Regions from separate parts of the Dactylosporangium sp. NPDC051541 genome, predicted to be linked through region 1. Evidence: riboswitches for the same ligand, from Rfam matches in the RefSeq annotation. Region 1 holds a riboswitch; each other region holds the start of a gene.

The links. A riboswitch is a leader RNA that binds a small molecule or an ion and turns the genes downstream of it on or off. The one in region 1 is predicted to bind cyclic di-AMP.
Region 2: another riboswitch for cyclic di-AMP. It lies ahead of ACIA8L_RS24060 (NlpC/P60 family protein); the one in region 1 lies ahead of ACIA8L_RS05005 (NlpC/P60 family protein).
Region 3: another riboswitch for cyclic di-AMP. It lies ahead of ACIA8L_RS53275 (coiled-coil domain-containing protein); the one in region 1 lies ahead of ACIA8L_RS05005 (NlpC/P60 family protein).

The regions. Positions count from the first base shown of each region.
Region 1 covers NZ_JBITDU010000001.1:1,089,227-1,098,794, reverse strand. Annotated here, with positions in the region: gene ACIA8L_RS05020 (AMP-dependent synthetase/ligase) at 1-325, opposite strand, end outside; gene ACIA8L_RS05015 (ABC transporter ATP-binding protein) at 322-1,089, opposite strand; gene ACIA8L_RS05010 (ABC transporter ATP-binding protein) at 1,086-1,820, opposite strand; cyclic di-AMP (ydaO/yuaA leader) riboswitch at 2,122-2,283, shown strand; gene ACIA8L_RS05005 (NlpC/P60 family protein) at 2,291-3,235, shown strand; gene ACIA8L_RS05000 (methyltransferase domain-containing protein) at 3,297-4,079, shown strand; gene ACIA8L_RS04995 (hypothetical protein) at 4,134-4,544, shown strand; gene ACIA8L_RS04990 (RNA polymerase sigma factor RpoD/SigA) at 4,601-5,524, opposite strand; gene ACIA8L_RS04985 (NAD-dependent epimerase/dehydratase family protein) at 5,890-6,870, opposite strand; gene ACIA8L_RS04980 (hypothetical protein) at 7,116-8,048, opposite strand; gene ACIA8L_RS04975 (bifunctional metallophosphatase/5'-nucleotidase) at 8,275-9,568, shown strand, end outside.
Region 2 covers NZ_JBITDU010000005.1:15,000-24,567, reverse strand. Annotated here, with positions in the region: gene ACIA8L_RS24085 (WD40/YVTN/BNR-like repeat-containing protein) at 1-255, shown strand, start outside; gene ACIA8L_RS24080 (MoaD/ThiS family protein) at 252-548, shown strand; gene ACIA8L_RS24075 (permease-like cell division protein FtsX) at 814-1,458, opposite strand; gene ACIA8L_RS24070 (MFS transporter) at 1,608-3,026, opposite strand; gene ACIA8L_RS24065 (winged helix-turn-helix domain-containing protein) at 3,038-3,601, opposite strand; cyclic di-AMP (ydaO/yuaA leader) riboswitch at 3,867-4,024, shown strand; gene ACIA8L_RS24060 (NlpC/P60 family protein) at 4,030-5,022, shown strand; gene ACIA8L_RS24055 (chemotaxis protein CheW) at 5,144-5,668, shown strand; gene ACIA8L_RS24050 (CheR family methyltransferase) at 5,665-6,498, shown strand; gene ACIA8L_RS24045 (hypothetical protein) at 6,491-6,946, shown strand; gene ACIA8L_RS24040 (chemotaxis response regulator protein-glutamate methylesterase) at 6,943-7,983, shown strand; gene ACIA8L_RS24035 (methyl-accepting chemotaxis protein) at 7,976-9,004, shown strand; gene ACIA8L_RS24030 (response regulator) at 9,023-9,391, shown strand; gene ACIA8L_RS24025 (lipid asymmetry maintenance protein MlaB) at 9,388-9,568, shown strand, end outside.
Region 3 covers NZ_JBITDU010000027.1:14,054-23,621, forward strand. Annotated here, with positions in the region: gene ACIA8L_RS53260 (hypothetical protein) at 35-307, opposite strand; gene ACIA8L_RS53265 (App1 family protein) at 468-1,535, shown strand; gene ACIA8L_RS53270 (exopolyphosphatase) at 1,500-2,456, opposite strand; gene ACIA8L_RS53275 (coiled-coil domain-containing protein) at 2,542-3,564, opposite strand; cyclic di-AMP (ydaO/yuaA leader) riboswitch at 3,574-3,728, opposite strand; gene ACIA8L_RS53280 (glycoside hydrolase family 19 protein) at 4,003-5,127, shown strand; gene ACIA8L_RS53285 (S8 family serine peptidase) at 5,368-7,458, shown strand; gene ACIA8L_RS53290 (hypothetical protein) at 7,685-9,193, shown strand; gene ACIA8L_RS53295 (O-antigen ligase family protein) at 9,208-9,568, shown strand, end outside.

The sequences.
Region 1 (9,568 bases):
CGGCGATGAGGACCTTCGCGCCGGAGTGGGCGAGCAGGTAGCCCACGTCGCCGGCCGGACTGGTCGGGTAGAGCCCGACGGTCGCGGCCCGCAGCGCCACGGTGGCGACGTCGGCGAAGAGCCACTCGGGCCGGTTCTCGGCCAGGATCGCGACCCGGTCGCCCGGGCCGACGCCGAGGCCCCGCAGCGCGTGCGCGACCCGCCGGGCGGTGGCCCAGTATTCGCGCCAGGTGATCTCGCGCCAGATGCCGCGGTGCTTCTCCCGCATCGCGACCGTCTCGGGGCTCGCTTCCGCGCGGTCGCGGACGAGGTCGGCGATGGTCATTGCGTCTCCCCCAGATAGGCGCGGATGACATCCGGGTTCTGTTGGACCTCTTTGGGGGTACTGCACGCGACCGGCACGCCGAAGTCGACGACGAGGACCCGGTCGGCGAGGTCCATGACCAGACCCATGTCGTGCTCCACGAGGATCATCGGGATGCCCAGCTCCTCGCGGATGTCGAGGATGTAGCGGGCCATGTCCTCGGTCTCCTCGAGGTTCATCCCGGCAACGGGCTCGTCGAGCAGGAGCAGCTTCGGCTCCATCGCCAGGGCCCGGCCGAGCTCGACGCGCTTCTGCACGCCGTAGGGCAGCAGCCCCACCGGCATCCGCCGCCACTGGGCCAGCTCCAGGAAGTCGACGATCTCCTCGACCCGGGCCCGGTTGGCCAGCTCCTCGCGGCGGGCCCGGCCGAGCCAGGCGATCGCGGCGAGGGTGCCGTAGCGCATGTGGTGGTGCCGGCCCAGCATCAGGTTCTCCACGACCGTGAGCTGGCGGAAGAGCTCCACGTTCTGGAACGTCCGGGCCACACCGAGCCGCGCGACGCGGTCCGGGCGCAGCCCGGTGATGTCGTTGTCCTCCAGGAGCACCCGTCCCTGCTGCGGGCGGTACACCCCGGAAATCACATTGAAGATCGACGTCTTGCCGGCGCCGTTGGGCCCGATCACCGCGAACAGCTCGTCGGCCCCGACGCTGAAGTCGACCCCGTCGATGGCCTTGACGCCGGCGAAGCTCAGCCTCACGTCCTTGAACCGCAGGACATCGCTCATGACAGCCACCGCTTCCGGCGCTTGTAGTGCTTGACGTCGCGGAAGCTGTGCTCCGCGTGGGCGCCCAGGTAGAACTCGCGGATGTCGTCATCGGCGAGCAGCTCGTCGGCCGGCTTGTCCAGCACGACCTTGCCGTTCTCCAGGACGTAGCCGTGCTCGGCGACGGACAGCGCCATGGTCGCGTTCTGCTCGACCAGCAGCACGGCCGTCCCGGCCCGGTTGATCTCGGTGATCAGGTCGCGCACCTGCTCGACCATGCGCGGGGCCAGGCCCAGGCTCGGCTCGTCCAGCAGCAGGTACTTCGGCTCGGACATGAGCGCCCGGCCCATCGCCAGCATCTGCTGCTCGCCACCGGAGAGGTAGCCGGCGATCGACCCGCGGCGAGACTTGAGGACGGGGAAGAGCGCGTACATCCGCTCCATCGCCGCGGCCGCGCCCCGGCGGCGGGTGTGAGCACCCAGCCGCAGGTTCTCCTCGACGGTGAGCTCGGCGAACGTCCGCCGGCCCTCCATGACCTGGCTCACCCCGCGCCGCACGATCGCGGCCGGGCGCAGCCGGTGGACCGGGCGGTCGTCGAGCGTCACCGAGCCGCGGGTGACGGCGCCGTCGTGCACGCCGAGCAGCCCGGACAGGGCCCGCAGCAGCGTGGTCTTGCCGGCGCCGTTCGCACCGAGGAGCGCGACGATCCGGCCCTCCGGCACGTCGAGGCTCACACCCCGTAAGACCAGCATCACATCGTCGTAGACAACTTCGAGGTTCTGGACCCGTAGCACGTGCGGACCCCCGAAACTATTTGCACCGGCGGTGTATGAAGTTACGTGTATTTAACCGTCTCTCTGTGCAAAATCAAGTCCCGAATCAGTAACCGTCCGGCACCAAAGTCACGGTGCGGTATCGCGTACCAACCACCAGTAATTTGGACTTTCCGGTCATTAGCTATCGAGCGGGACGCACGCCTTTCGCCCGGCCGGTGATCACGTTAAGTTAGGCGCTGGCCTGCTCGGCAGTCCGTCATCCACCCCGGATGGCGCCGGGCAAGCGCCGCCGAATCGAGTTGTGCGCACCCACCCCTCCGGGCGCGCGCATCGAACCGGGGACCCACGTTTCTGGGGTGAATCCGCGACGCTGCGGTAGGGCGCTCTCTTCTCGCCCGAACCCGTCAGCTAACCCGGTAGGCGGTCGGTGCATGAAGGGTCTTTCCTTGTCCACTGGACATCGTGCCCGCCGGTCGGTGCTGCGGACCCTGGCGATCGGGTTCATCTCCCTCGCCGTGCTCGCACCCGCCACGGTCGCACACGCCGACCCCTCGCTGGCCGAGATCGAGGCGCAGCTCAAGCAGCAGAACGACGACCTCGAGCTCACCATCGAGAACTGGAACAAGCTCAACATCGACATGGCCGACTCGCAGGCCAAGGCGGCCGACCTCGAGAAGCACGTGTCCGACACCAGCGCGGGCGTGCAGGCCATCGCGATCGAGGCGTTCAAGAGCAACGGCAAGATGCGCAACCTCAACGCCATGCTCAACGCGACGTCGTCGGGCTCGCTGATCGACCAGATGTCGATGCTGCAGCAGATCACGCATCAGCAGCAGAAGAGCATCGAGGAGTACAAGGCGGCCAAGGCCAACCTGGACCAGACGATCGCGGCCCAGAACACGCAGAAGGCCGACTTCGAGAACAAGCGCAAGCAGATCGAGGGCGACGTCAAGAAGCTCGAGGACCTGCAGAAGAAGGCCAAGAACGCGGGCAGCACCAAGGTCACCGGGGCGAACTACAACCCGGGCACCCTGCCGGCCGTCTCCGGCAACGCCGGCGCCGCCGTGAACTACGCCAAGAGCAAGCTCGGCAAGCCGTACGTGTACGGTGCCGCCGGCCCCAACTCGTTCGACTGCTCCGGCCTCACCATGGCCGCGTGGGCAGCCGCGGGAGTGAGCCTGCCGCACAACGCGGCCAGTCAGTGGAGCAAGGTGGCCCATATCCCGCGCAGCGCGCTGGCCCCGGGCGACCTCGTCTTCTACAACGGCCTCGGCCACGTCGGCATCTACGTCGGCAACGACACGATCATCCACGCACCGCACACGGGTGACGTCGTGCGATACGCGTCGGTGAGCGTCGACAGCATCTACGGATACGGCCGGGTCAAGTAACACGCTGTATTTGCTGCGGGGCCGTTCTTCTCCGGAAGAGCGGCCCTGCATCATTGGGGCCATGGCCTCCTGGGACCCGCAGCAGTACGAGCGCTTCGCCGAGGAGCGCGCCCGGCCCTTCCGTGAGCTCGTCGCCCGAATCCCCACCACGTCGGCGGTGGCCGTCGTGGACCTCGGCTGCGGCCCCGGCACGATGACCGCCACGCTCGCCGAGCGCTGGCCCGACGCCGCCGTCCTCGGCCTGGACTCCTCGGCCGCGATGATCGCGGCGGCTTCGTCGCTGGCGACGCCGCAGCTGCGGTTCCAGCTCGCCGACGCCGGGCAGTGGCGGCCCCAGCGCGGCTCTGTGGACGTTGTCGTGGCCAACGCCTCACTCCAGTGGGTACCGGACCACGAAATGCTCCTGCCGCTCTGGGCGGCCGCGCTCGACGACGGCGGCACCCTCGCATTCCAGGTGCCGGTCTCCACCTTTGATCCGGGCTTCGGGGAGGTCGCGGCTTCGGGGCGGTGGGCGGCGACCCTGGCCGGCGCGATGGACGCCACCGGGCCCCGCTCGGCCAGCCCGGTCCTGCCCGCGACCGACTACGTACGGTTACTGTCCACGGCCGGCCTGACCGTCGACGCCTGGGAGACGACCTACTACCACGTGCTGCCGGGCGAGGACCCCGTCTTCGAGTGGTTCAAGGGGACCGGGCTGCGGCCCTACCTCGACGCGCTGTCCGGGGCCGACCTCGACGCGTTCACGTCGGAGATGCGGCAATACCTGCGCCGGGTGTACCCGCCCGAGCCCTTCGGCACGATCCTGCCGTTCCCGCGCCTCTTCGTGGTCGCACATAGGGCATGAGCCGCGTCGGGTGGCTTACATCGCCGGGTTTTGAAGATCCCTACGCTGGCGCGCGTGAGTAGAACCTGGAAGATCATCCTTTTCTCGGCGATCGGTGCCTTCGTGCTGTGCTTCGCGGGCATCTTCGGCGGGGTCTTCTTTGTCATCGGCAAGGCCACGGACGCGCCCAAGGCCGCGACCGCCGACTTCCTGGTCGCACTGGAGGGCGGCAACACGAAGGCCGCCTACGACATGCTGTGCACGGACGCGCGGGAGCGGTACGACTCGGCGGCTTTCGCGGCTTTTGTGCAGAAGAACGCCCCTACCGCGCACGACTTCTCGTGGGGCGGCTCCTACAGCAACGACAACGGCCACGAGACGGCCACCATCTCCGGCACCATCACCACGAAGAGCGGCAAGATCAAGCACGACTTCGAGCTGGTCAAGGAGAACGGCTCGTGGAAGCAGTGCGGCAACCCGTACTGAGATTGTGAAAAAGCCCCAGGTCGACAGTGACCTGGGGCTTTGCCGTATCTAGGGGGTTATGCGGCGGCCAGGCCCTCGGCGCGGGCCAGTTCGCGCAGGCGGCCGAGCGCCTGGATCTCGAGCTGGCGGATGCGCTCGCGGGACAGCGAGAACCGGGACGCGACCTCGGTCAGCGAGTGCTCGCGGCCGTCCTCGAGGCCGTAGCGGGCCCGCATGATGCCGGCCGACCGGTCGTCGAGGTGGTTGAGCAGGCCCTCGATCCGCTGCCGCTCCAGTGCGGCCAGGACCACGTCCTCCGGCGACGGCGCGTCGGAGTCCGAGACCAGGTCGCCCAGGCTCGTGTCGCCGTCGTCACCCACGGGGGTGTCGAGCGACACGGTGTCCTGCGACCAGCGCATGAGCTCGTGCACCCGCTCGACCGGCACGCCGAGCGCGGTCGCCAGCTGCTCCGGCTCCGGCTCGTTGCCCAGCTCGCGGGTGAGCTGACGCGCGACGTTGCGCATCCGGTTGACGTCCTCGACGAGGTGCACGGGCAGGCGCACGGTGCGCTCCTGCTGCGCGATCGCCCGGCTGATCGCCTGGCGAATCCACCACGTCGCGTAGGTCGAGAACTTGTATCCACGCACGTAGTCGAACTTCTCCACGGCGCGCACCAGGCCGGTGTTGCCCTCCTGGATCAGGTCGAGCATCGGCATGCCGGAGCGCACGTAACGCCGCGCGATCGACACCACCAGGCGCAGGTTGGCCCGGATGAACCGGTCCTTCGCCCGCTCGCCTTCAGCCACGAGCTTCTGCAGCTCCTCGGCCGTCGCACCGTCGGGGATCTCGTCGCTGTCGAGCAGGTGCTCGGCATAGAGCCCCGCCTCGACCGCCTTGGACAGCTCGACCTCAGAAGCGGCGTCGAGCAGCGGCGTGCGGGAGATCTCATGCAGGTAGACGCCGACCAGGTCACGCTCCGCGTCACCCGGATCGGTTCGCATCTCCACTTTCACGTTCTCCACTTCGGGCCCCTCCCCGCTCCATCCTTCGCTTCCCCGTTTCACCCTGCTAAAACGGGTGCCCCCCGGGTATGCCACCTACACAACAGTCAAAGTGCGTTCCGAATTCCGCCCCCGGGGGCGATTCGGTGACGACCCCTGAGAGCTGCACCACTTACCTAGACGCTCGGGAGACTGCTCCGGTTCGCTTCGGTTGCAACAAGTGATACGTGGTCTACCTGCCCGCCAGACGCCTGAATTCGCTGTGAGTTCCCTGGGAACGACCGCGCGGGTGGCCCGGAACGCTGCCGCGGCGGCGTGGGCACGGTTGTTCATCGGCAACAGTCGGCGAAGCGACAGCCTTTTTCCTAGCGATGACGCCAATCACGCAACAACTGGGCCTCTTCGTCGATGCCCAAACCGTTCTTCGCTTCGATGTGGGATCCGTCACCAATTGCCGCCGCGGTGTCCCGAACGGTGTCGGCGAGCGGCCGCGTCCGCAGCCCGGCGTCCAGCGATCGGGTGACGTCCCGGGCCATGAACCCGGCGTATTCCGGCAGGGGCAGCCAGAACGGCAGCGACCGCGGCCCGCTCCACGGCGCCACGTCATTGGTCAGCAGAAACTCCTGGTCGACCCAGGTGAGCTCCGGCTCGCTGGAGAACGCGGCCTGGAACGCGGCCCGCGTCATCGGCGCCCCGATCCCGTCGAACGCCCCCGCCAGCCCATCCGCGCCGGCGGCGATGATCCAGTCGGCCAGGTCCCGCACGTCCACCAGTTGCACGGCCTCGTCGGGCCCGCCGGGCGCGAGGGTCTCGCCCCCGCGCAGCCCCCGCCGCACCCAGTACTCGAACCGATACGTGGGGTCCTCCGGCCCGACGATCATCCCGGCCCGCAGCAGGAACGTCCGCTCCGCCCCGAACCCCTCGGCCGCCAACTCCTCACAGGCCACCTTGCACCGCCCGTACGCCTCCGCGTCGGCCCAGGGGTCCGCGTCGTAGTCGGCCGGCAGCAACGGCGCCGTGGTGGCCACCTGCCCGGGCGTGGCCGCGTCGGCGTAGGCGGACCCACTGGAGACGAGCGTGTAGTGCCCGACCCGCCCGTGGAGCGCCCCCACCGCATGCCGCACGTGCCGGGGATGCCGAGCCACGTCGACGACCGCGTCGAAGCTCCCCGTGACCGCGCCGAGCCCGTCCGGCTCGTCCCGATCGACCCGAACGAATCGCGCCCCTTCGACGGGTTCGCCGGACTCACCCCGCGCCGCACAGACGACCTCATGCCCCAACTGCAGGGCCTGCCGCGCAACCGCCCGCCCGAGAAACACGGTCCCACCAAGCACAAGCATTCTCATCCGCCGATGATGTGCCGCCCACCGACGTGTCTACCGGCCCGTTCGCCCTTGGCGGATCCGCTGTGAGACGAAAAGTCGGGCGCTCCGCGCCGCGCTTCGCTCGACTTTTCGGACATATACCCCGGCGACGTATATATCCGATAAGTCGTGGTGCGGAGCGCCCGACTTATCGCAAAAGCCCAGCTCAGGCCCGGTGCGACGACGGCTGACGGTGCGGAGCGCCCTACTTGTCGTGAAAGAACAGCTCAAGCCCGGTGCGACGACGGTGGGCGATGCGGGCGGGTCTTGTGGATCACGAACGAGAAGAGGGCCACGGCGGCCATCACGACGGCGGCGACGGCGAGCCACAGGGACCAGTGACGGTTGAACGGCGGGAAGTCCCGCGCGGCGGCGGCGTCCACTGTGGACGGCTGGGCGGCCGGGGCGGGTGCGGCGGCGGCGTCAGTGGGCTCGAAGGACCAGATGCGCAGGTAGTCGATCTGGAACTCGGCGGGCAGGGTGGTGGACGAGCCGGGCGTGCCGGCGCGGTCGCCGGTCGTCACCGCGAATCCGAACCATCTCGGCTCCGTCGACACCGCGGGGTCCAGGGAGCGCTGGGTGCCGTCCATGAAGACGCGGAAGCCGGACGGGGCCCACTCGATGACGTACGTGTGCCAGTCGCGGAACTGGCCCGGCAGGACGTTGGTCGTGGTGGCCCTGCCGTCGGAGTTGCTGACGACGGCCTGCTCGGCGCCCGGCTTGGCGGAGATCTCCAGCTGCGAGCCGTGCTGGGCCGCGGCGCCGTCGACCGGGCGGAGCAGGGCGACGGACTCGATGCCGGCGCCGACCGGGACGCGGGCCCGGAACTCGTAGCGGCCGAACTGCTGGGCGGCGCCGACGCAGCGCAGCTCGCCGGTGATGAACGGCTTGCCGGCGTAGGTGCGGCGGTGCAGGGCCAGGCGCAGGTGGCCTTCGGAGACGGTGACCGCCTCGGGGCGGAAGTAGCTCGCCTGGGCGCCCTCGGGGGCGCCGTCGTAGGCGGAGCAGCCGAACGGCAGGGTGCCGGCGTCGTCGAAGGAGTTGGAGAAGACGGGGCGCCAGCCGGGCGGGTCGGCGGCGTTCACCCGTTCGGGGAAGATCAACAGCGTGACGGCGGCCGATGCGATGACGGCCAGGAGCGCCGCGAACCGCCTCAGCATGGTGACCGCCTCCGTTACCGCGGTGTGTCGTTGCGGCGAACGTACTCGATACCTACGGGTAGCGCAGCGTCGCCCGCCGTGCACTGCCCGTTCGGACGGCCGATTCCGTATAACCCTCGCCTTCACCCGTAAGACATTTACCCGACGGCGACTTCTGCTCGCGCACGTCGAGTGCGATCGACAAGGATGGCGATCGACGCATGTGCCCCTTCTCCAAGGAGAGATCATGGCCCAGCCCAGCGCCCGCGGCTGGCGGATCGCGCAGCACCTCGCGGTGCCGGCGCTCGCCCTCGCGGTCGTCGCACTGTTACCCCTGGCCAAGACCGGCGGTTCCCAGGCCTCGGACCAGTGGACGCCACTGACACCGGCCAAGGTCTCGTTCGCTCAGAAGACCGGGCCGACGACGACCGCACAGCTGCTCGGCTTCAACGATTTCCACGGCAACATCGACCCGCCGACCGGCAGTGGCGGGCTCATCAACGGCGTTCCCGCCGGTGGTTCGGAGTACCTCAGCACATACCTCACCAAGCTGCGCGACGACGCCAAGAAGGCCGGCGTCAAGTACAGCGACACGGTGGTCGCCGGTGACAACATCGGTGCCTCGCCGCTGGTGAGCGCCGCGTTCCACGACGAGCCGGCGATCGAGGTGCTCAACGCGATGGGCGTCGACCTCGCGTCCGTGGGCAACCACGAGTTCGACGAGGGCGTCACCGAGCTCTACCGCATGCAGTTCGGCGGCTGCCACCCGACCGACGGCTGCCAGGACGGCGACGGGTTCGCGGGGGCGAAGTTCCCGTACCTCGCCGCCAACGTCACCCAGAAGTCCAACGGCCTGCCGATCCTGCTGCCGTTCACCATCCGGTTCTACGACAACGTGCCGGTCGCCTTCGTCGGCATGACGCTCGAGGCCACCCCCGGCATCGTGAACCCGGCGGGGATCAAGAACGTCGACTTCCACGACGAGGTCGAGACCGCGAACAAGTACGCCACCATTCTCAACTGGCTCGGCATCAAGTCGATGGTGCTGGTCGTGCACGAGGGTGGCCTGCAGAGCAGCCCGCCGGCGCCGCTGGACCCGTCCGGGTGCGCCAACTTCGCCGGCCCGATCACCGACATCACCAAGGGCCTCAACCCGGCCTACGGCGTCGTCGTCTCCGGCCACACCCACCGTTTCTACAGCTGCGAGCTGCCCAACTCCTCGGGCCAGAACTCGCTGGTGACGAGCGCGGGCACGGCCGGCACGCTGGTCAGTGACATCCGGGTCACGCTGGACAAGAAGACGCGCAAGTTCGTCGACGCGTCGGCCACCAACGTGATCGTCGACAACGGCGTGAAGGACGCCAACGGGGTGTACCAGAAGGACGCGGCCGGCAACTTCATCCGCAACACCGCGCTGGTCGACCCGAAGGTGAAGAAGATCGCGGACAAGTACCGCGTCGCCGTGGCCCCGCTGGCCAACAAGGTGGTCGGCAGCATCACCGCCGACATCACCACGACCCAGGTCGCATCCGGTGAGACGC
Region 2 (9,568 bases), on a different contig from region 1:
GGACGGCTGCGGGTGTACCGCTCGCGCCTGGGCGGTGACGAGTGGCAGCCGCTCACCGAGGGCCTGCCGCAGGCGAACTGCTACGTCAACGTCCTGCGGGACGCCATGGCCGTCGACACCCTCGACGACTGCGGGGTCTACTTCGGCACGACCGGCGGCCAGGTGTACTGCTCCGCCGACAGCGGCGACTCCTGGGCGCCGATCGTCCGCGACCTGCCCGCGGTGCTCTCGGTCGAGGTGCAGGCCCTGCCGTGATCAAGGTCGTGCTGCCACCGCACCTGCGCAACCTGGCCAAAGCCGGCCACGAGGTCGAGCTCGACGTGCCCGCCCCGCCGACCCTGGGCGCCGTCCTCGACGCCCTCGAGGCCCGCTTCCCCGCGCTGCTCGGCACGATTCGCGACCGCGCCACCGGCCGCCGCCGGGCCTTCGTGCGCTTCTACGCGTGCGAGGAGGACCTGTCCAACGACACCCCGGACACCCCGCTGCCGGACCCGGTCGCCGCCGGCCGCGAGCCGCTGCTGATCATCGGAGCGATGGCCGGCGGCTGACACGGCCGATCGGGACGAGCTGTTCGGGCGTCTACCCGCGGGTGCCGTAGGCGCGGACCCCGGCGTGGACGGAGGCTTCGGCTCGGGCGTGTCGAGGTGCCCGCGGCTCTCGGAGCCCGGCCGCGGCCCGGTCAGCCGTTCCCGGGCTCGGCGTGGCGCCCGGTGACGTGCGACCAGGACGGGCAGGTGGCGCAGGTGGCGTAGGTGGAGTGCCCGGCGGAGCCGTAGGAGATCGGCTGCCCCGCATCGCGGCGGCGCGGCCGAGCTACAGCGCGCTCGCCGGCACCACGATCACTCGCCGCACGCCGTGCACAGTGGCCAGCGCCTGCTGCTCCGGTGAGATCCCGCCCGCAACAGTGACCTTGAACCGATAGGACGCCAACGCATCCGCCGGTGACAGTCCGTCGACGCGATGCCGCATTCGGGTGTACGCGTTCCCGCCGGACTCGAATACCGCAGGCGAGGCGTTCGGGATCGCCTTGATCGCGTTCTCGATGTCCGCTTGGCCCTCGTCGTCCACCTTGACGATGACGCCGCGCTCCCCCTTCGGGTCGGCGAGCCCACCCGAAGGGTCCCCGGCCACCGATACTTCCGGCATCCCGCCGATGAGGTCGGTGACCGGCTCGATCAGCGTCGGATCGGTGATCACGGCCCGCAACGAGTCGGGCAGGCCCGATGGATCGACGCGCTTCGCCGCCTCCGGGTTCGCCGACTCCAGCACCTTGTAGGCATCCTGGCCCGACAGCAGATGCACATTGCTCACCGCCGGCAGCGTCTTCAGCCTCGCCTCCACCGCGCTGCGCTGCTCCGCCGTCGCACCCTCGTAGAAGTACACCCCGAGCTTGTATGTGATCCGCGGCTTCTGCTCGTCTTTGCCGGCGGTGCATCCGGTCTGTCCCAGCACGGCCACGATGGCAATGAGCGTCATCAATCGCTTCACGCCCGAGATGGTAGCCGCCCCAGGGGGTCGACGAGGTCACGACGGACGCCTCCTCATGACTGCGCCTGGAACGCGGGCGTACTGGGCCGACGGGCGGACCGGGCTCTGGGCGGGTTCGCTCAGATCAGGCGGCCGGCGTTGGTCAGGGCGGACACGGCCTCGGCGTAGCCGTCGGCGTCGGGGTGGATCTCCAGGTACTCGCCGTAGGTGAGGTCCACGGTCAGGCCGGCCGGGTCGAGCGACACGCCGGCGATCTCGTCCCACGGCAGGTCGGAGACGACGGTGGCGGCCGGGCGCATTTCCTTGCCGTGCATCGACAGGACCGGCTCGACCACCGACGTCACCGTGATGCCGGCGTCGGTCACCGTGATGCGCTCCATCGCCGCATCGTACGGGGGGACCCGGCGCAGCAGCGCGGCCGACAGGAGCAGGCCGGCGGCCGCGCCCAGCAGGACCAGCCGGTAGTCGAGGATCGCGATGAGCGCCGCGCCCGTGGCCAGGCCGGCGGTCTGGGGGCCGGTGGTGCAGAGCTCGAACGCGGCGTACACCCGGCCCTGCAGCTGTCGCGGCGCGCGGCGCTGCAGCAGCGTGATGACGGCGATGACGATGCCGACCAGGGCGGCGCCGGCCCCGGCCTGGCCGGCCAGGACCGACGGCAGCCACGGTGTCGTCAGGAGCAGGGTGGAGGCGGCCAGCAGGGCGAAGCCGGCGGCGGCCGCGCGGATCTCGCCCAGGCGGCGGATGGCGGAAACGGAGTACAGGCCGCCCGCGATCGCGCCCAGGCCCTGCAGTGTCTGTACGACGCCGGCGAACTCCGGCGGGCGGTGCAGGCCCTGGCCGATGACCGCGTAGACGGTGGCCTCGCCCGCGCCGAAGGCCAGGGTGCAGACGGCGGCGGCCACGGTCAGCCGGCGCAGCGCCGGGGCGGTGAACAGGAACCGGAAGCCGGCCCCGAGGCGGCGGTCGGGCGCGGCCGGGCGTGGTTCGGCGACGTGGACCGCGGCGGTGCACGCGGCCGCGGCCAGGAACGTGGCCATGTCCAGCGCGGCCACCGCCGGGCCGCCGACCAGGGTGAACAGGCCGGCGCCGGCGAGCGGTGCGAGGATTCGCAGGCCCTGCTGGACGGTGCGCAGTGTGGCGTTGGCGTCGGCGAGCAGGTCGGGTGGCAGCAGTACCGTCAGCAGGGCCGACTGGGCCGGGGCGATGACGACGTTGAGCAGGCCGTACAGGGCCATGACGGCGTAGATGAGCCAGACGTCGCCGCGGTCGCGGACCAGCAGGAGCGGCGCCAGGACGGCGGTGCCGGCGAGGTTGGCCGCGATCAGCAGCGGGCGCCGCGGGAGCCGGTCGACGAGCAGGCCGGCGAGGGGGGCCAGCAGCGCCGGGGCGGTGAAGCACACGAACGTGAGCGCGGCCGCCGTGTCGCTGCCGGTCAGCGTCTTCACCCAGATGCCGCCGGCCAGCCACAGCGCGCTGTCGCCGAGCAGGGAGAGCGCCTGCCCGGTGAGGTACCGCCGCGCCTGCCGCTGACGCCACATCCGGCGGACGCTCATGTCGCCGGGTAGACGCCAAACAGGACCTCCACCGGGAGCGCGCCCTCGGGGCGCTCGGCGCGGGCGGCCCAGCGGGCGCGGAACTCGTCGGTGAGCGCGCGGTAGGCGGCGGCCATCTCGGCGGCCTCGGCCGCGGTCACGTGCATCGTCGAGGTGTGGCCGGCCGCGGCCGCCTGCCACTCGGCCGGGTAGGTCGGGGCGGTGTCGACGTAGCGGCGGGCGCGGGCCAGGAGCCGGTCGAGCAGCACGTGGTCGAGGGCCTGCTGGGCCCGGGTGAACTCCGGGTCGCCGGGCTGGGCGGGGGCGGTCCAGCCCGGGTGGGTCAGCCGCCAGGGGCGGACCCGGCCGCGGCCGCCGCCGGCCTCCTCGACGAAGCCGTAGCGGGCCAGCTGGCGCAGGTGGAACGAGCAGGTGGTGGGTGATTCGCCGATCAGCTCGCCGGCCTGGGTGGCGGTCAGCGGGCCGTCCTGCAGCGCGTCGAGCAGCGCCAGGCGGACCGGGTGGCTGAGCGCGCGGAGGGTCTGGGGGTCGGTGAGCGTTCGCGGGGTGACCTCGGCCATGCCGTCGAGAGTATTCTCTCGAAAGAAAACTGTCGAGATGATCCTCTTATCAACCCAAGTACTGCTCAGGGCTCGTCGGGCATCGCAGGGGTGCAGGGGGCGGTGAGTCCCTTGCCCGGGGCGGGAGCGAAGCGGCCCCGGAATCCGCATCCGCTGTTGATCTTTGCGTCTGTCTTAAGAAAACCTTTGGGGTATTCGGGGACCGAGATGCTGTCGTTACGTTTGGTGCGCTGACCGGTCGACGCCGCCCAACCCCTGGACGGCCCGGACGGCACCGCCGAGTTGCGTATCGAGCCTGGTGACAGGCCTGGTACGGGAGCCGGGGAACCATGTTCCCGGGGTGAATCCGTGCACGCACGGTAGGGCGCACCTTCTTTCCGCCCGAACCCGTCAGCTAACCCGGTAGGCGGTCCGGAAGAAGGAACAACGTGTTCATCCGACGAACGGCGCTGCGCTCGCTTCTCATCGGGCTGACGGTTGCGGCCGTGGTCGCGCCGGCGTGCGCCGCGCACGCCGATCCCTCGCCCGAGGAGATCCAAGCCAAGATCGACCAGGGCAACAAGGACCTTGAGCTGGTCGTCGAGCAGTACAACAAGACCACCGGGGACCTGACGGCCACGCAGGCCGCGATCACCAAGCTCGAGGACGGCCTCAAGCCGCTGCAGACCGACATGGAGGCCGCGCAGGCCGGGGCCGAGCAGGTCGCGATCAACGCCTACAAGACCGGCAACAACCTGCGGACCTGGTCGCTGATGCTCGGGGCCAGCTCGTCCGACGGGTTCGTCGACCGGGTCGGGACCCTCGAGCAGATCTCGCGCAACCAGCAGCACGACATCGCCGCCTACTCCGCGGCGAAGGGCACGTACGACACCGAGAAGAACCGCCTCAACGAGCAGCTCGCGGCCCAGACCCGGCAGAAGACCGAGCTGGAGACCAAGCGCAAGCAGATCGAGGGCGACATCGCCCGGCTCGACGACATGCAGCGCAAGGCCGACGAGGCCGCGGCCAAGGCCAAGACGCCGACGAAGACGACCACCACCACGACCTCGACCTCGGCCTCGTCGACGGCGGGCTGTGGCAGCGGGGCCGGCACAGTGGTGAAGTTCGCCTGTGCACAGCTCGGCAAGAAGTACGTCTTCGCGACGGCCGGGCCCAACACCTACGACTGCTCCGGCCTGACCATGGCCGCGTGGAAGGCGGCCGGGGTCACCCTGCCGCACAACGCCGCGCAGCAGTGGGGCAAGGTCAAGCACATCAGCCGCAGCCAGCTCGTCCCCGGTGACCTGGTCTTCTACAACGGTCTCGGGCACGTCGGGATCTACATCGGCAACAACCAGATCATCCACGCGCCCAACAGCCGCACGGTGGTCAAGGTCGCCCCGATCGACGTCGACTCGCTCTACGGCTACGGCCGCCCGTAACGACCGGTTCGCGGAACCGCCCGGTGCTTCGGCGCCGGGCGGTTTTTTTGCTACAGACGGGCCCGGGGGCGCCGATCAGGCCGGGGTAGGCGATCGGAGCGCACACAGGACGGGCAGAGCGGTGAGTATCACCCACAGGGCCGCAGACGACGCGCAGCCGGCCGGCGGGCTCGAGGCCGGGCGGTACCTCACGTTCACGCTGCACGATGAGGCGTACGCGCTCGACATCTTCCACGTCATCGAGATCATCGAGTATCGGGCGCTGACGGCGGTGCCGATGGCGCCGGACTTCGTGCGGGGCGTCATCAACCTGCGCGGGCGGGCGGTGCCCGTGGTCGACCTCGCCATCCGCTTCGGGCAGCGTGCGACCGCCGTCGCGCGGCGGACCAGCATCATGATCGTGCGCAGCGGCGATCAGGAAATCGGCATCCTGGTCGACATGGTCAACAAGGTCGTCGGCTTCGGGCCGGGGGACCTCGAGCCGCCGCCGACGTTCGGCACGGGCATCCAGCCGGAGTTCATCAGCGGCATGGCGCGCCGCGAGCACGACTTCATCATCGTGCTCGACCTCGAGCGGACCCTGTCGCCGGCCGACGTCGCGGTGCTCAGCCAGGCCGGCCGCGACTTGGCGGACGAGAGTCCGTGACCGGATCGCTCCAAACCCCGCCGGAGATCACCGGGGCGGACTTCGCGGCGATCAGCGCGCTGCTGCACGAGCGCACCGGCATCCGGCTCGTGCCCGGCAAGGAGACGCTCGTCATGGGGCGGCTCAGCAAGCGGCTGCGGCAGCTGGGTCTGCGCGGCTACGACGAGTATGTCCGGCTCCTGCGCACACCCGGCGGCCACGAGCTCGGCCAGGCGATCGACCTGCTCACCACCAACGAGACGTCGTTCTTCCGGGAGCCGCAGCACTTCGAATACCTGCGCGACACGATCGTGCCCGAGCACCGGCCGGGGCGGATGTTCCGGCTGTGGAGCGCGGCCAGCTCCAGCGGCGAGGAGGCGTACACGGCGGCGATGGTGCTGCTGGAGAAGCCACCGGCCGGCGGGTTCGAGATCCTCGGGACCGACGTGTCGACCCGGATCGTGGCCGGAGCGCGGCGCGGGCTCTACCCCCTCGAGTCGGCCGCCCGGATCCCGATGGAGCTGCTGCGCAAGTACTGGCTCAAGGGCCGCGACGAGTACGCCGGGCTGATGGCGGCCGGCGCGACCCTGCGCGAGCGGGTGTCGTTCCAGCACGCGAACCTGCTCGACGACCTGCGGGACCTGGGCCTGTTCGACGTCATCCTGCTGCGCAACGTGATGATCTACTTCGACCCGCCGACGAAGGCGGCGCTCGTGCGGCGGCTCCAGCAGATGCTGTACCCCGAGGGCCACCTCATCGTGAGCCTGTCCGAGACGCTCAACGGCATCCCGGCCCGGCTGCGGATGATCCGCCCGTCGATCTACCGGCTCCCGGCGGGCTCCCGTGACTGACGAGGTCTTCCTGCACCCGGGCGAGTTCTGCTTCGCCGAGGCCGGCACCCGCATCTCGACGCTGCTCGGCTCGTGCGTCTCCGTCTGCCTCTGGCACCCCGGGCGGCGCATCGGCGGCATGTGCCACTACCTGCTCCCCGGGTCGCACCGCGGCGACGGGCGCTACGCCGGTGGGGCCTTCGACCTGTTCCTCCGCGAGCTCGACCGGACCGGGACGGAGCCTTGGCAGTACCACACGAAACTCTTCGGCGGCGGTGCCCAGCTGCTCGAGGGCCGGGTCGCGGCGGCGAACGTGGCGGCCGGCCTGGCGCTGCTGGAGCGGCACAGCTTCACGCTCCTGACCAGGGACGTCGGCGGGACGGGGGCGCGGTTCCTGCGCTTCGACCTCGACACCGGTGACGTCTGGGTGCGCCGCAACAGCGGCCGCGGGCTGGGCGTGGCGTCATGACGACCCGGGTGCTGATTGTCGACGACTCGGCGGTGGTACGGCAGGTGCTGTCCGCGGTGCTCAGTGGCGCGTCCGGCATCGAGGTGATGGGCACGGCGCCCGACCCGATCAAGGCGATGACGATGATGCAGCGGGCCTGGCCCGACGTGATCGTCGTGGACATCGAGATGCCGCGCATGGACGGGCTGACGTTCGTCAAGCAGGTCATGGGCACCCGGCCCACACCGATCGTCGTGTGCTCGTCGCTGGTCGGCGCGGGTGCCAAGGCCGGGCTGGAGGCGCTCGCGGCGGGCGCGGTGACCGCGGTGGCCAAGCCGACGAGCGGGCTGAAGCAGTACCTGGAGCAGGACAGCGGCAACATCGTGGCGGCCGTGCGCACCGCCGCCACGGGCCGGGCCCGGCGCGTGGATCGCCCGGCGGCCCGGCTGGCCGAACCGGCCCCGGCGCGCCGGACGCAACAGCGGCGGCCGGAGCGGCGGGTCGTGGCGATCGGCACCTCCACCGGCGGCACCCAGGCCCTCGAACGGGTCCTGACCGTGCTGCCGTCCCGCTCGCCGGCCGTGGTCGTGGTACAGCACATGCCCGAGAAGTTCACCGCCGCGTTCGCCGAGCGCATGAACACGCTGTGTGCGGTCGACGTGCGCGAGGCCGCCGACGGCGACCGGGTCCAGGACGGCCTCGTCCTCGTCGCGCCGGGCGGGCGGCACATGGAGCTGCTGCCCGACGCGGCCGCCGGATATCGGGTCCGGGTCTTCGACGGCCCGCCGGTCAACCGCCACCGGCCCTCCGTCGACGTGCTGTTCCGGTCGGTGGCGAGAGCGGCGGGCGCGGACGCGCTCGGCGTGATCATGACCGGGATGGGCGACGACGGCGCCCGGGGACTGCTGGAGATGCGCCAGGCGGGCGCCGTGACCGTCGCCCAGGACGAGGCGACGTGCGTCGTCTACGGGATGCCCAAAGAGGCGGTGGCGCTCGGCGCGGCTGAGCGCGAGGTGCCGCTCCCGGCGATAGCAGAGGTGATCCGCAACCATGGCTGAGGCGCTGTACATCCTCATCGCACTGCTCGCCGGCCTGGCCGGCGGCTTCGCCCTCGGCCGGCGCCGACCGGCGGCCCCGCCACCCGCGCCGGCCGCCGCCCCGGACGCGTTCCGCCGCGGGGTCGGCGCGTTCGCCGAGGAGGTGGCCCCGGTCTGGTCGGCCCAGATCGAGTCGTCGCGGGCCCAGATGGAGTCCGGGATCGCCGCCGTCACCCAGCAGTTCAGCCAGATCGTCGACAACGTCGACGCCGTCCTGGCCTCCTCGGCCGATGCGATCGACAGCGGCGGCGCCGGGTCGTTCGACCGCGGCCGGGAACGGCTGGGCAACGTGGTCCGCACGCTCGACGACGCGATGCGGGCCAAGCGACAGGCCGTGCACGACCTGTCCGGGCTGGCCGCGTTCAACGACGAGCTCAAGCAGATGACCGCCGACGTGGCCCAGATCGCCGCGCAGACGAACCTGCTGGCCCTCAACGCCTCCATCGAGGCGGCCCGGGTCGGCGCGGCCGGCGCCGGCTTCGGCGTGGTCGCGCTGGAGGTCCGGCGGCTGGCCGACCGGTCGCTGCAGACCAGCGAGCAGATGGCGGACAAGGTCGCGGGCATCGGCGCGGCGATCGGTTCGGTACTGGCCGGGGCCGAGGGCGACGCCGAACGCGAGAGCGTGGCCGTGGCCCGGGCCAACGACGACGTGCGGGAGGTCATCGACGACCTGCAGGACGTCGTGAACCGCTCGCGGGACTCCTCGCAGCGCCTGGAACGGGCGGCCGTCGACATCCGCTCCACCATCTCCGACGCGATCGTCAACCTGCAGTTCCAGGACCGGGTCGGCCAGGTGCTGCAGCACCTCGAGGACAACATCAGGCTGCTGCCCGGCCACGTCGCCGGCGCACCGGACACCGGGCCGCAGGCGCGGGCGCTGCTGGAGGAGCTCGAGCGCACCTACACCATGCAGGGCGAGCTGCAGGCCCACCGCTCGGGCGCGGTGACCGAGGCCCCCGAGTCGGAGATCACGTTCTTCTAGTTGTTGTGGAGGCGGCACATGTCCAAGACCGTTCTGATCGTCGACGACTCGGCCTCGGTCCGGCAGGTGGTCACGATCGCGCTGAAGGGCGCCGGCTACGAGGTCATCGACGCCGTCGACGGCCAGGACGCGCTGCGCAAGCTGGCCGGCAAGCGGGTCCACCTCATCATCTCCGACGTCAACATGCCGAACATGGACGGCATCACGCTCGTCGGCGAGGTCCGCAAGCAGCCCGACCACCGCTTCACGCCGATCATCATGCTGACCACCGAGTCGCAGGAGGAGAAGAAGCGGCAGGCCCAGGCGGCCGGCGCGAAGGCGTGGGTGACCAAGCCGTTCCAGCCCGCGCAGATGCTCGCGGCCGTCTCGAAGCTCATCGCGCCGTGAGCACCCGGCTGGACCTCGACGGTGAGCTGACCATCGTCTACGCGGCCGAGCAGCACGAGCAGCTGCTGCGCTTCCTGACCGGCGGCCCCGACCTCGAGCTCGGCCTCGGCGGGGTCACGGAGCTCGACACCGCCGGGCTGCAGGTGCTGCTGCTGGCCGTGCGGGAGGCGCGGCGGC
Region 3 (9,568 bases), on a different contig from region 1:
TCCGGACGATTTTCAAGCGGTGGTCTTTTGTATTTTATGCGGCAATTGACCGCATTGGCCGGTGGCGCCGCCCGGTATAGGTCGCGCGGACCTCGGCCAAGGCCCACGCCATGCGGGCCACGGCCGTCTCGGGGTGGTCCCCGAACTCGCCGGCGACCCGGGCCGCGCAGCCCTGCACGCCCATCCGCCGCAGGGTCGCGGCGACCGCGCCGCGGATCTCGCCCCGGGCCGGGCATTGCGATGACTGCAGGTCCGAGGCGAACAGTGCCTCGGCCCGAACGGCTTCGAATGTGGTGGTTGTAGCCATCTCGCACCTCCTGTGCGCCTCGGTGGTCCTTACTGACATTCACGGTAGAGAGACCGCTACGGTTCGGGCTCCCGGTTTCATGCCAGCGTCGTCTGCCCGTCACTTTGCGTTGATCGGCTAGCAGGGTGCAGGGGTGGCATGGCTGTGACAGGGTGGAACGGTGTCCCTTCCTGTGGGTAGCGCCACCAGCGCACCGTTGCCGTTGCACCGGGCGGCGCGCATCGAGGACGCGTTCCACGCGGTCCTCGAGCGGCGCCTGCGCCGACGGGGCTGGACGGTCGCGGTAACCGCCTATACCGGCTACGGCTCCGCGGCCACCGAGACCAAGCCGGGCTGGGTCCGCGTGCTCGGCCGGGTCCTGCTGGCCCGGATCGACCCCAAGCCGGGCAAGCGGCTGAAGAAGCTGCGGGGCTGGCGCTCGTTCACGGCCGTATCGGTCAGCAACGCCCTGGTGCGCATCGAGGCCGGCGGGCAGACCTGCGAGGTGCGCTGCGACCGCGGCGGGTTCATCGACGTGGTGATCGAGGCCGACCTGGCCCCGGGCTGGGGCAAGGTCACCCTGCAGAGCGAGGACAGCGCGGCCGTCGAGGCACCGATCCGGATCATCGACCCGGCCGCCACCCGGCTCGGCGTCATCTCCGACGTCGACGACACGGTCATGGTCACCACGCTGCCGCGGCCGCTGCTGGCCGCCTGGAACACCTTCGTGCTCGATGAACATGCCCGCGCGTCGGTGCCCGGCATGGCCGTCCTGTACGAGCGGCTGGTCAACGCCAACCCCGGCGCGCCCGTCTTCTACCTCTCCACCGGCGCCTGGAACGTGGCCGCGACCCTCACCCGGTTCCTGTCCCGGCACCTGTACCCGGCCGGCCCGCTCCTGCTCACCGACTGGGGGCCGCAGCCGGACCGGTTCTTCCGCAGCGGCCAGGCACACAAGCGGGCCTCGCTGTCCCGGCTGGCCCAGGAGTTCCCGGACATCCGCTGGCTCCTGGTCGGCGACGACGGCCAGCACGACCCGGAGATCTACGCCGAGTTCGCGGCCGAGCACCCCGACTCGATCGCCGCAGTCGCGATCCGGCACCTCTCGCCGGCCGAGACGGTGCTCGCCGGCGGCTTCCCGGGCGTGGCCGGCTCACCGCGGCGCTTCCCGCCCAACGACCACCGCTGGCTCAGCGCTCCGGACGGCGCGGGGCTATGGCGTCTTCTGCGGGATACGGAGATCCTCTAGCTTCCGGATGAGGTCCTGCAGCACCCGCTCGGACTGCTCGTGCGGGACCTGGCAGGTGCCGGCGGCGAGATGGCCACCGCCGCCGTACTGCAGCATGACCGAGCCGATGTCGACCGGCGACGAGCGGTCCAGGATCGACTTGCCGCAGGCGAAGACCGTGTTGAGCTTCTGCTTGCCCCAGATCACGTGGATGGAGACGCGGGCCTGCGGGAACAGCGCGTACACCATGAAGCGGTTCCCGGCGTAGATCGTCTCCTCGTCGCGCAGGTCGACGACGACCACGTCCCCGTGCATGGTCGACACCCGGCGCAGCTGGTCGTTGAACAGCTCCTGCTGCTCGCGGAACAGTTCGGCCCGCTCGGCGACGTCCGGCAGGGCCAGGATCTCCTCGACGTCCTGGTGGTCGATGCAGGCGTCGATGAGCTGCATCATCAGCTGATAGTTGGAGATCCGGAACTGCCGGAAGCGGCCCAGGCCGGTGCGGCTGTCCATGAGGAAGTTCAGCAGAGTCCACCCGGTCGGCTGCAGAATTTCGGTTATGTCGTACTGTGCCGAATCCGCCCGGTCCACGGCCTCCATCAGCTCCGCGGAGACGTGCGGGAAGCGCTCGGCCCCGCCGAAGTGGTCGTAGATCACCCGGGCCGCGGACGGCGCCTCGGCGTCGATGACGTGATTGGTGGCCTGGCCGTGCTGGTTCCGCTGCGCGCGCAGCGTCTCCGAGTGGTGATGGTCGAAGACCATGTGCGCGCCCGGGGCATAGGGCAGGTTCGTCAGGATGTCCGTCGGGCCGACCTCGACCGCGCCGTCCTGCACGTCCTTCGGGTGCACGAACGTGATGTCGCCGATGAGGTCGAGCTGGCGCAGGAGCACTGCGCAGACCAGTCCGTCGAAGTCGCTGCGGGTCACGAGACGGTACTTCACTGCAATACCCCTAAGCACAAACGGCCGGTCGACGGTTACCCCATCGGCCGGCCGTGCGTGTAGGTGAGCGGTTTCGTGGATCTCGCTACAAGATCGACAGGTGCACGTGGTTCGTGTGGTCACTGGAGGGGTCGCCGGCGACGCCGCTGTAATGGTGCCAGCCGACTGCCGGGGTCCAGATCTGTTTGAACCAGATCACGTACATCACGCCGAGCTGGGTGGCGTTCTTGACGAAGTAGGCCGCGAGGTTGCTGCCATACACGAAGTCGTCACCGGCGGCGACGCCACCGAAGCCCGTCTTCGTCTGCACCGAGAAGTCGCAGGCGCGACCCTTCGGGTGCTCGTAGGGCCCGCTCGGGCGGAAGCACGAGACGAACCGCTTGAAGTTGGACTTCTGCGCCTCCTGCATGGCGTGCAGCATGCGCGGGGTGATGCAGCCGGTGGTGGTGGGGTCGTCGACGTTGCACTTCTCCGTCGGCAGCGACCCGTTGGCGTTGCGCGGCACCGCGTCGGCGGTGGGCAGGTTGGCGCTGACGAAGCCCTTGCTCGGGCCGCCGGCCAGCGCGAGCGCCTTCTCGGCGTCCTTCTTCTTCTGCTCCATCGTGGCGACCTGCTGCTGCTGCGCGGCGACCTCGTCGTCGAGGGCCTTCTTCTGCGCCGCCTGCTGCTCCTTCAACAACTTGAAGTCGTGGAGCAGGTGGTCGTTGTGGTGGGCGATCTGGTTGATGGAGCCGGCCCGCTCGGCGAAGCTGTCCGGGCTGTCGGAGTCCATCAGCGCGGCGATGGTCGTCAGCGGGCCGGTGCGGTAGGCCGCGACGGCGATCGCCTCCACCTGCTCCTGGATCGAGGCCAGCTGGGCCTCGGTCGCCTGGAGCTGCGTGGTGAGCTCGGCCTGGTGTTTGACGGAGGCGTCGAACTTCGCCTTCGCGTCGGTCCAGGCCCGGGTGCTGTCGTCGAGCACGGAGCCCAGGGTCGGGTTGGCGCTGGAGCCCTCGTCGCCGGTGTCGCCACCGGGCTCGGCCGCGGCGGGTGTGGCGGCGAGCCCCCCGAGCACCAAGGCCGCCAGCAGCGCCACGAACACGCTTCGGTAGGGATGTCGCGATGACATCTGGTTCGTTGTTCCTTCCGTCGGCCGCCGACCGAGTTAGCTGACGGGTTCGGGACGGAACGACCCCTACCATCCCTCCGCCGGTGGGCGGAGGGGCGGATTCACCCCAACGTTACGGTGGGTCCCCGGCTCGCCACGGTGCGGCGATTAGGCGGCAGCCCCGCCCGGCACCGGGGGCGGTGCCCTCGTGGACGTGACCGTGGGTCACTGTACCCAGGGCTTGGATTTCCCGCACCGCACCGTTTGTGCGGAGCTGGCCGTCCCCGATTGCCCGTGATGCGGATCACTTTCTTCGGTTGTCGTACGTGGTTACGGCCTGACAGCGCGTGATGGTTCAACGCAACCGTAAATATTCTTCATAAAGCTATTTCGTGCGCTCCTTCCGGCGCCCGGGACTGGTCCTCTGGGCGGGTCTTCCGGAATTGAAGGAGTGATCAGGTGTCGAGAGTGCGCCTACTGGCGATGCTCGCCGCGGTGACCATCGTGGGCGGGGTGGTCGCGGTCTTCAACATGCTGCCCGCGTCGGCCGCCGCTTGCAGCCCCGCGTGGCAGGCTTCGGCGGTCTACACCGGGGGCGCGACGGTCTCCCGCAACGGTCACAACTTCCTCGCGAAGTGGTGGACGCAGAACGAGGCCCCGCCCGGCAACACCGGCGTGTGGCAGGACCAGGGCGCCTGTGGCGGCTCCTCCACCGGCGGTGGCGGCGCCCCGGCGACCGGTAGCGCGGGCGGCTGCAGCTTCCCGGCCTGGGTCCAGGGCAAGAACTACGCGACCGGTGACATCGTGAAGTTCACCGACGGCAAGTTCTACATCGCCGAGCACGAGAACCCGGGCTACAGCCCGGTGATCAGCACCTGGTTCTGGGACCCGTACACCTGCTCCGGTGGCGGCACGGGCGGTGGCCCGACCGGTGGCACCACCACCCCGCCCCCTTCGACCAGCGGCTTCGTGGTCAGCGAGGCGCAGTTCAACCAGATGTTCCCTTCCCGTAACTCCTTCTACAGTTACTCGGGCCTGGTCGCCGCGTTGAAGGCGTACCCCGCCTTCGCCGGCACGGGCTCGGACGCGCAGAAGAAGCAGGAGGCCGCCGCCTTCCTGGCCAACGTGAACCACGAGACCGGTGGCCTGGTCTACGTGGTCGAGCAGAACACCGCGAACTACCCCCACTACTGCGACACCAGCCAGTCCTACGGCTGCCCGGCCGGCCAGGCGTCGTACTACGGCCGCGGCCCGATCCAGCTGTCGTGGAACTTCAACTACAAGGCCGCCGGTGACGCCCTGGGCATCGACCTGCTGCACAACCCGAACCTGGTCCAGACCGACTCGGCCGTGGCCTGGAAGACCGCCCTCTGGTACTGGAACACCCAGAGCGGCCCCGGCACCATGACGCCGCACAACGCGATGGTCAACGGCGCCGGCTTCGGCGAGACGATCCGCAGCATCAACGGCAGCCTCGAGTGCGGCGGCCGCAACCCGGCGCAGGTTCAGAGCCGCGTGGACGCATACCAGCGCTTCGTGTCGATCCTGGGCACGGGCGTGGGGGCGGGCGCTCTGAGCTGCTGATCTTTCCCGGTTGATTCCGGCGGCGGCCTCCCTGGGGTGTGGGGGCCGCCGCCGGAGCGTTTGCGAATGGCGCGAAATTTTACGAGCGGACCGGGCCGAAAGTTCAGAGACGGCGTGGAAATCGCCCGAACGGATGAGCCTCTCCGGGTCGACATCGACAAGGATGGGCACGATCTTTGCCGCTCGGCAGAGGCCATCGCCCCGTCCACATAAGACGCTTACCATGGGGAGAGTCACAAAGTGTCTTTGGTTCGCCGAGCCGGTCGCTCGGTCCTGGCCGGAATCGCCGTAACGGCCGTCGCCACTGCAGCGACCCTCATCCACGCGGGAGCCGCGTCCGCCGCCGCTCCCGCCGACGCGAAGAAGCAGCAGCACCCGAGCGTCGCCAAGAAGTCCGAGACGAGCGTCATCAAGGACAGCTACGTCGTGCTGTTCAAGTCCGGCGTGAGCGCGGCCAAGGTCGACGCGAGCGCCGCGGCGCTGACCAAGCAGTTCGGTGGTTCGGTCACCCACACCTACAAGAACTCCGTTCACGGCTTCGCGGCGAACATGAACGCGGAGCAGGCCAAGAAGCTGGCCGGCCACGCCGATGTGGCGCTGGTCGAGCCCAACCGCACGCTGAAGGCCAGCGACACCCAGGTCAACCCGCCGTCGTGGGGGCTCGACCGGATCGACGCGATCTTCGCGCCGCTGAACAAGCGGTACAACTACCCGAACACGGCGGGCAACGTGCACGCCTACGTCATCGACTCGGGTATCCGCACCACGCACACGGAGTTCGGCGGCCGCGCCACCAGCGGCTACGACTTCATCGACAACGACACGAACGCCGATGACTGCCTCGGTCACGGCACGCACGTCGCCGGCACCATCGGCGGCACCAACTACGGCGTCGCCAAGCAGGTCAAGCTGGTGGCCGTGCGCGTGCTCGGCTGTGACGGCTTCGGCACCACCGCGCAGGTCGTCGCCGGCATCGACTGGGTGACCGCCAACGCGATCAAGCCGGCCGTGGCCAACATGAGCCTCGGCGGCGACGCCGACGTCGCGATCGACAACGCCGTGCAGGCCTCGATCAGCTCCGGTATCACCTACGCCGTCGCGGCCGGCAACGAGCACGACAACGCCTGCAACCACTCGCCGGCGCGGGTTCCCACGGCGCTGACGGTCGGTGCGGCGAACGAGATCGACTTCCGCACGGACTTCTCCAACTACGGGCCGTGTGTGGACCTGCACGCGCCGGGGCACGCCATCCCGTCGTCGTTCAACACGAGTGACACCGCGATCGTCAAGGAGAGCGGCACCTCGATGGCGAGCCCGCACGTCGCGGGCGCGGCCGCACTGGCGCTCGGCACCAACCCGACGTGGACGCCCACCCAGGTGAGCAACTACATCGTCTACGGTGCGACCCGCCGGACCGTGCGCAACACCGCGGGGATCGCGGGGACCACCACCCCCCTCGCCACCACCGACACGATGCTGCGCATCGGCGAGCAGGCGGTTCCGCTCGCCTCTGGCCTGCGTTCGCTGGTCAACGGCAAGAACATCTCCGTCGGCGCGAACGGCGTCCAGCCGATCATGGCCAGCTCGCCCGTCGCGACCATGGGCGACCAGGAAAAGTTCACCATCGTCAGCGGCGGGACCGGCTACATCGCGTTCGCGTCGTGGGTGAACGGCAAGTACATCAGCGCCACGGCCGGCGGCACCGGCTCGCTGATCGCCAACGCCAGCACGATCACGGACGCCGAGCGGTTCCAGGCGACCATTCAGGGTGACGGCACGGTGGTCCTGATGAACAAGCTGACCGGCAAGTACGTCACCGTCCCGAACGGCGGCAACAGCCCGCTGGTCGCGACGGCCAGCACGATCACCACCACCGAGAAGTTCATCTGGGCTTCACCGGCGCCGGTCGTCGCGCTGCGCGCGCAGGTCAACAGCAAGCTCGTCACCACGCCGAACGGCGGCGCCAACCCGCTGATCGCCTCGGTGAACGCGACCGCGTCCACCTACCTCGAGCAGTTCGACGTGCTCGACCTCGGTGACGACGGCATCGCGCTGCGGGCCCACTCCAACAAGAAGTACGTGTCGATCACCGGCTCCGGTCTCTACACCGGTCCGCTGACGGCCAACTCCACCACCTACGACAGCGGCTACCTCCAGAAGTTCTGGGTGCTCCACGACAGTGAGGGCGTCGTGCTGATGTCCCAGTGGAGCGGCTACCTGGTGCAGGCGCCGAACGCCGGCAACTCGCCACTGGCCGCCCAGTTCGACTGGGACGTGAACGACATCGACCCGTCGGTGCTCTTCAACCTCGAGCCGATGAGCGTCAACTGACCGAAATGGTCCGATAGCACAGCGCGAGCGGCGGGCCGCCGGGGCACCTTCCCGGCGGCCCGTCCGTGTCGCAAAGGACCTTTTGCCGGGCGCTTTTCGAGATACCGGCAATTCGTCCGAAATGGTCGCTTTCCGCGCAAATGCGGTAACGGTCCGGAGTTGGCCCACTAGCGGAACGGCCGCCGCGGTCGAATACTATTCGCTGCACGTAGCCGGGGGAGTGAAAATGCAGCCCAACGTTCCATTTCGCCTCATCGAGGTGCTAGGCACCTCGCGGGTCGGCAAAGTGTGGGCGGGTATGGACCCGGCGGGCCGCCAGCTGACCGTTGCGGTGCTCGACGCGGGCGCCGCCGCCGACCCGCGGTGGCGCGGGGCGTTCGAGTCGGCCGCTCGGGCGACGACGCAGCCCCACGGCGGCCCGATGCCCGTGATCGGCGCCGACTTCGCCGCGCCCGCGCCCTGGGTCGCCATGCTCGCGGACGGTGGCCCCGGCGCCGTGCGGGTGTTCCAGACCCTCGGCGTCGAGTGGATTCCGGCCGCCCCGGCCGGTCCGCCCGCCCCCGTGCCCGCAGACCAGGCGAGCCGGTGGGCGACCGGGCCACAGCCGCTTGTCCCCGCGCCGCCGCCCGTGTCGCCGCCGCCCGTATCGGCGCCGCCCGTGTCGGCGCCGCCGGTCGTCCCGGCTGCGGACCGGCCGACCGAGGTGCTCCCGGCGTTCCCGCCGCCGATCCCCGCGCTGCCGCTGCCGCCCGGCTACCAGGCGCCGGTCTCCGGTGCGGCCGGCTATCCGCCCGTCTCCGGCCCGCCCGGCTATCAGCCGCCGGTATCGGGCGCGGGGGTCTACCCGCCCGTCTCGGGCGCGGCCGGCTATCCGCCCGTCTCCGGTGCGGCCGGCTATCCGCCGGTGTCCGGCCCGCCCGGATACCAGCCCGAGCGGCCGGTGTCCGCGCAGCCGCAGCGGCAGCCGTGGGACGACCAGGGCCCGTCGGCGTTCGGCGACGAGTCGCCCTATCCGCCGCTCGGTGACGTCAACGCGCCCCGGCCCCGCGGCCGCATGTGGGCCGTGATCGCCGCGGTCGCCGTGCTGGTGGTCCTGGTCGGCGGTGGGACCGTCCTGTGGCTGACCGTGTTCAAGGACGGCGGCACGACCCCCGTGGCCCAGCCGTCGACCCAGTCGTCGGCTCAGCCGTCGTTGTCGCCGCCGATGGTGGCCACGCCGTCACCGGGCCAGCCCGGCCTCGAGCCGCCGCGGGTGGGCGACTGGCCGAAGTGGCCCGTGTTCGACGCGGGCACCAACCCGAAGCCCAAGGCCCTGAACGGCACCGGTCTCACGATCGCGGTGCCGTCATACTGGATCTGCACGCAGGCGGGGGCCGCCGAGGGCACCACGCGATACACCTGCGGGGCGACGAACAGCAAGGGCGACGAGGTGGGCGGCGAGATCATCGTCCGCACCTGCGCGGCGCCGTGCGACGCCGAAGGCCGCGACCGGATGCGCAAGGTCGAGGAGGCGTGGGGCCAGCAGTGGCGCTACGCCGGCGACTCCGCGTTCCTGGCCGAGACGAAGACCGTCAACGGCGGCGATCGTTACGGCCTGGTCGTCGTGGCGTTCTGGCCGAGCACGGCCGGCGGCGCCGTGGACCGCGAGGTGGTGCTGCGGATGACGGCTCCGGGGACGTGGACGGACGAGATCCGCAAGGTGGCGAACGCAACCAAAGACGCCGCGAAGTTCTAGGCGCGACGGCCACCATGTCCGAACGCGAGACCCTGCCCTCCGGGGAAGGCCGGCCGAAGAAGGGCACCGTCTATCGTTCGTCCCTGGTCAAGCCGCCGCCCGCGGTCGGCACCGCACGACCGGTCCCGCCGGCCGCACCCGCCCCGCCCGTAGTCCCATCCCCGCCTGTAAGCCCACCCCCGCCGGTAGGCCCACCCCCGCCGGCGCAGCCACCGGTACCGGAGCCCGAGCCCCCTGATCAGAAGGGCCGGTCCGGCACCCATCGCCACCCCGACGCAGGCTCGTCCAAGGCGATCATCGAAGACCTGGGCGAGAGCGGCGCCGCGGCCGCCAGATGGACCTGGGTGACCCAGCGCCGGCACCTGCCCCTCGCCG